DNA from 2 places in the Cytobacillus sp. MT66 genome. Region 2 is predicted to be linked to the other one. Evidence: riboswitches for the same ligand, from Rfam matches in the RefSeq annotation. Region 2 holds a riboswitch; the other holds the start of a gene.
The links. Region 2 has a riboswitch for cobalamin ahead of AC1Q59_RS19840 (FecCD family ABC transporter permease). Riboswitches for the same ligand answer to the same signal wherever they lie in the genome.
Positions count from the first base shown of each region.

Region 1 (3,165 bases), on a different contig from region 2:
CACTTGATCTGACATTGAGACCATAAAAGAAACTAGCGAACCAAGGAAGGCAGAAACAACTACGCCTGATAAAATTATAGTCTCCAGCCGATATTTACCATGGATGTTGGCCAGCCTGAGAACGGCCAGCAGACTAATAAGACCTGTTAGAAATGCAACAAGCGGAATCGTCCAAACACCGAGTAGTGCCGTATGAAAACCAAATAATATGATAAAAGCTGCTCCGACCGCAGCCCCAGATGAAACGCCCAATGTGTAAGGGTCAGCAAGCGGATTCCTTAGAACGCCTTGAAATCCTGCACCTGCAAGGGAAAGACAAGCTCCAGCAAGGATGGCAAGAATGACCCTTGGAAGGCGAACCTTAAGGATAATTTGTTCGGTTGATTGAGCCCAGTCAGCGGTAATACTGTTTTTTATCACCGGCACTTGATGTAATAACACGCCCCATACTTGAGATACTGCCAGATTCGCAGAACCAAGAGAAACACTAATAATCACCGAAAGAAGGAGGAGAACCACGCTTACTCCCCCCCATATTGCTAATTTCCTTTTCATTGCTTGTACAATTCAGGGTATATGGACTCGGCAATATTTTTAAGTGCTTCGGTGATGCGCGGGCCAGGGCGCGATACAATATCCCCATCTATAGCATGCAAACGGCCTTCCTGTATAGCTGTAATCTTCTCCCAGCCGCTCCTGGATGTGATTAGCTCATCAATACTCTTGCCTGTCTTATCATCGACTCGGCCAGCTGTATACAAAATCACCTCTGGGTTATCCTGGATCACCTTTTCTTCATCAATGGCATTCCAGCCTTCAGTATCTGAGGCAATGTTCAGCCCGCCAGCCATAGTGATTAGTTCATCCATAAATTCTCCCTTACCCACTGTCCAGCCTGGAGAAAATTCAATATATACTTTCTTTTTATCCTCTTGCTTTAGGCCAGCTGCTTTTTCTTTTACATATTGGATATCTTCCTTCATTTGTGCGACTAACGCTTCCGCTTCCCTTTGTTTATCGGTCATTTTGCCGATCTGAAGGATATTATTTAATACATCCTCAACCTTTTTTGGCTCTGTTTTGTACAATTTTAAATCAAGACCGCGGAACTTTTCGGCTATGTCCCCCTTCATCGAAATTCCGCCAATGACAAGATCTGGCTCAGCTGCAATGATAGCCTCTTCATTTGGCTTTGTTACCCCACCCACTTTTGGCTTTGCCAAAGCCTCTTTTGGATAGTTATCATAATCCGAAACACCATAAATTTTGTCCCCCAATCCTAAAGCAAATAGGATTTCAGTTTCAGATGGGGATGTTGATACGATGCGCTCAGGTGCTTTATCAAATGTCAGCTCCGCTCCTGTAGCATCTTTAATCGTAAGGGGGTACACAGTTGCCATATGTGTTTTTTCTTCACTTGAACGATCTTTTCCTGGTGTTTGCGCTTCATTTTGGACCTCGCTGCCATTAACCGGTTTCTCCCCCTGTCCGCAGGCGGATAGCCCCAAAATCATTGTCATCATTAAAAAACTCGCGAAAATCTTCTTCATTTCTGCTCCTCTTCCTTTCTCTGATATGAGATGAGCTTGAAACTAGCAATCTTCCACACGAAAAAAGCCTTGCTTCCGTAACGGAAGCAAGGCATGCAAAAATCAGATTAACAGATTAAAAAGATTAATCCTCATTATGCCGATCCTTTTCCGCGAAGGACTTCGTTGGCAAGCATAATAGGCAGGTTTCCTGGCTTACGGGTATAGCGACATCCTCTCCTTCCCATTCCTTTTCCCAAAGAACAGTGGATTGCGAGGAAATCCCCGATATACAGTGGCGGGACCGCGCCGGATTTACACCGGCTTCCCTTTTAACCTTATCCTAAAGATAAGGCACCTATCAGCTATAAGATTCAATTGGTCAAGCTTGTATTCTCATCTAGCATTATAGCATAGAAGAATAATAATAGAAGATTTTACCTAAAAAAAAATTTCCGTCCAATACTTAAAGGCGGAAATTTTCGTTAAAAAACCTATTTAGCGTCAGCTGGAACTGTTGCGAAATGAAGTTCTGTTTCCAGTTGCTCTGTCCATTTTTTCGTATCTTCCTGAGTCCAGCTGAAATATTCTGCCATATAGCTGATAACTGGGTTTTGATATTTTTTTACCGTGTCAATATCAAATAATAATGCTCCAGTCCGGCGAATAAAAAAGTCTGCAGGAGATGCAATCATCTCATATTCCAGCGCATATTTTAATTTTGCCCATAGTGTTTTTGGCAACCCATACTTTTCAGCTTCGCTGCCGCTTTGTTCAATGAGGCTATGAATTTGCTCAATATTGGAACCATACATGGAAGCAAGATGCTTTCCTTCGTCTTTGGTTAATCCAAGTGCCATTCCCTTTTCTGCCATTGCATCAACAAATGCTGGAAACTTAGCTGAACCGCCAACTTCACCCCCGGAAATCGGCATTTTTTTCGTTGTACAGCCAGAAAAGACTTTATAGCCTTCCTCTTTAAATTTCTGGACAACTAGGTCCACAATGGTTTCAGCCATTTTGCGATAACCCGTTAATTTACCGCCAGCAATGGTAAGGAGACCTGATTCTGATTCCCATATTTCGTCTTTGCGGGAGATTTCAGATGGATCTTTTCCCTCTTCCCAAATAAGCGGGCGCACGCCAGCCCAGCTGGATTCGATATCTTTTTCAGTAATTTTGACATCTGGGAACATATAATTAATAGCTTTGATGATGTAATCCCGGTCTGCAATCGTCATTCTTGGACTCACAGGATTGTCATTATAAAAAGTATCTGTTGTACCGACATAGGCTTTGCCCGCTCTAGGAATGGCAAACACCATGCGTCCGTCAGGTGTATCAAAATACACTGCTTGTTTCAGCGGGAATCTAGACTGGTCAATGACAACGTGTACGCCTTTTGTCATTTGCAATGTTTTGCCTTTTTTCGAGCCATCCTTTTCACGAATCGTGTCAACCCACGGTCCTGAAGCATTGACAACCTTCGCAGCCTTGATTTCGTATTTCTCTCCTGTTATTTGATCGGAGACTTGGACGCCTGTAACTTTTCCATTTTCATAAATAAGATCTTCTACTTTTGTATAATTAATCGGTGCAGCCCCTCTTGTTGCTGCTTCCTTCATCACTTCAATAG
Region 1 covers NZ_JBXAFB010000002.1:370,745-373,909, reverse strand. The annotation lists gene AC1Q59_RS05175 (FecCD family ABC transporter permease) at 1-555, opposite strand, end outside; gene AC1Q59_RS05170 (helical backbone metal receptor) at 552-1,550, opposite strand; cobalamin riboswitch at 1,714-1,906, opposite strand; gene AC1Q59_RS05165 (glycerol-3-phosphate dehydrogenase/oxidase) at 2,024-3,165, opposite strand, start outside.
Region 1: it holds a riboswitch for cobalamin, as region 2 does, so the genes downstream of both, AC1Q59_RS05170 (helical backbone metal receptor) here and AC1Q59_RS19840 (FecCD family ABC transporter permease) in region 2, are expected to answer to the same signal.

Region 2 (3,165 bases):
TAAGACATTCAGCTGATCTTCCTTGGTGAGCTCTTCGATTAAATCAGCCAGCCTGTCTATTTTCATGAAAATTAAAAAGCGTGCTTTATGCTTCTCTGGCAGGTTCTTGTAAATTTGTGCAATATCATATGGCTGAAGTTCATCAAGAATGGTTTCAAATTCTTTTTTCTTGTTATCCTTTAATGCCTTTATTATGTGAAGAGTGATTTGATCCTCTGACATGCTTTGAATCATACTTCTCACACTCCTTTCACTTAAGAGGGAATTCAAACAACAAATCCAGCTTATTATATAATAAATCCCATTAACATTATAAAAAATTTTGATCTTGCTTGGAAAGGAAGTATTATTACCATATTAAGGGCAAATGGCGATTTTGAAAGAAAAAGTTCAAATTGTTGTAAAAATTTTTCCTTAAATATGCAAAACTTTGATATTATTTAGATGAGTATTGCAGAAATTGGTTTCTTACTATCTTTTCGGGGGTTTCACCATTGAAAAAAAGGAATCATAGTATTCGGGATATCATTTATATTCATTTAAATGAACGTGATCAATACGTTCTTACATATGGTATTGAATTCCAGGAATTTGCCAAAAGTTTATTCTATTCGCTTAACAATCTTCTTTTGCTCAAGTCAAAATATGAGGATGGGGACTTTAATATGCATACCCTTCTCGAATATGTGCCTAAAGATAAATTGCCTAAGCTGATGGAAGAGGATGTTTATGGGTACGGCGATTTTTGCTGGATTGATTTTGAGGAGGAAGAAGACCTCAATGAACTTTCTGGGCAGGCCATTGCCGAACTTCTTTACTTGGGTCATTTAAAAGAACATCTAAAGCCGCCTTTTTACAATCATTTGGGAAACAGATACGTTTATTTGGCCCATGATGATGGGTGGATTAATAAAACCTATTACCATGATTTTGGGGACTTTTTTAAGATGATTGGCGAAGTAATACCGGGGAAGATGGCTGATTCCAAGGTGGAAAAGACATTGCTCGGAATAAAGAAGAAAAGATCTTATCCGCCAATTCCAATCGAAATTCTCCGGTCATTAAAGCAGCTTATGAGAGAGGGTGCGGTATTTTCAATTAAAGATAATGAGCAAAGCCGCACGAAGATTGAAATACCAATCTGGATTGCTGGCGATTTTTCCGATATGGATGAGATGTATGAGAATTATGAAGCAGTCTCAAAGGAGCCTTGCCATGCCAAGCTTGCTTTTGATAAAAAGCTAAGGGAATGGAAAGTGTATCTTTAAAACATTTTCATCAAAGAAAAATGATGTATAATAGAGGCATAAAAACTTTATATCATTATGAAAAAGGTGTCTATCAAATGCATTGTTAATTATCTGCATTTGAGGACTTAAAAGGGAAGTTGGTTAAATTCCAACGCGGTCCCGCCACTGTAATTGGGAGCTAAGCTGCAAATGCCACTATACAACAAGTATGGGAAGGCGCTGCTTTAAGCAATGACCAAAAGCCAGGAGACCTGCCTGATTTCTGCGCGCCATAACCTACGAGGATAGGAGGTGTTTGAAGCAATGGCTTACTTGTTCTTTACATTGCTAATTTCAAACATCTCCTTTTATCTTGGAGATGTTTTTTATTTGGCCTTTAGCTTTCGGTAAGGAGTTAATCAATTTGAAGACTAGAAAAATATTAGCTTACATTCTTGGAATGTGTTTTTTAATTTCATCAATATTATTGGGCATCTCTATTGGCACGGTCTCTGTTCCTGTCTGGGATATTGTATATATAATTAGCGCTAAGCTTTTTGGATTGCCGCCAAGTGATTCGATTAATCCAATGTATGTCAATATTGTCATGAATATCAGGCTTCCTCGGGTGCTTCTTGCTGGCTTAGTTGGCGCTTCATTAGCCATCGCCGGTGCTGCCTTTCAAGGGTTATTGCGGAATCCGCTTGCTGATCCGTATACGCTTGGTGTTTCTTCCGGTGCCTCAGTTGGTGCTGTGATTACCTTATTTTTCGGTCTGTCTATTCCATTCGCGGGAAGTTTTACCTTGCCTATTTTGAGTGTATTATTCTCCCTCATCACCATTTTCCTTGTGCTGCTGTTTGCCCGTAAAGTGGAGAGGTCCATGAAGGTTGAAACCATTATTTTAACTGGCATTATATTCAGCTCTTTCTTAGGAGCGATAATTTCACTCATGATTGCCTTAACAGGAGAAGAGCTAAGGATGATTATCAGCTGGCTTCTTGGCAGTGTATCCATGCGAGGATGGCCATATGTCCAAATAATCCTGCCCTTTTTCATTGCTGGCTCTGTACTGCTCCTTCTGAATGGGAGAGAGTTAAATGCCATGTCTTTTGGGGAAGAGCGTGCGAAGCATATCGGTGTAGACGTTCAGAAGCGAAAGATGCTTGTGCTGATCGCAGGCTCTATTCTAACTGGTTCAGCAGTAGCTGTATCAGGGACAATCGGCTTTGTGGGACTGGTAATTCCTCATTTAACAAGATTATTATGGGGACCTGATCATCGGCATCTATTGCCTTTGTCAATTTTAACAGGCGGAAGCTTTTTAATTCTTGCAGATCTGGCGGCAAGAACCATTATCACCCCAGGGGAGCTGCCTATCGGTGTAATTACAGCCATTATTGGGGCCCCAGTATTTGCAGTCATCCTCCTGAATAGACGTCCAGAAAGAAGAGGGTAAAGATGCTTAATGTTCATAAGTTAACTGGCGGCTATTCTTCTGCCGCTATCATTAAAGATGTATCCTTTGAGCTTGAAAAAGGCGAGCTTTTAGGAATTATTGGCCCAAATGGGAGCGGGAAGACAACCTTGATTAAAATGCTGACAGGTATACTTCCTTATGAAAGCGGCGAAATCGTTCTTAAGGGAAAATGTGTAAAGGACTACACTGCAAAGGAATTGGCGAAAATTCTTGCTGTTCTTCCCCAGCATTCCTTTCATTCGTTTTCCTATACCGTAAAAGAGACGGTCTCCCTCGGAAGGTATGCTCACCAAAAAGGCTGGTTTCAGTCCTGGTCGGAAAGAGACGAATCCATTGTAAACGAGGCCATGGATCAAACAGGAGTTATTTCATTTGCAGATCATTATGTACATGAATTGTCAGGGGGCGAAAGGCAAAGGGTTTACTTAGCCCAGGCTCTTGCTCAGGAACCGGAAA
Region 2 covers NZ_JBXAFB010000013.1:82,133-85,297, forward strand. The annotation lists gene mgtE (magnesium transporter) at 1-234, opposite strand, end outside; gene AC1Q59_RS19835 (hypothetical protein) at 495-1,268, shown strand; cobalamin riboswitch at 1,316-1,523, shown strand; gene AC1Q59_RS19840 (FecCD family ABC transporter permease) at 1,690-2,688, shown strand; gene AC1Q59_RS19845 (adenosylcobinamide amidohydrolase) at 2,691-3,165, shown strand, end outside.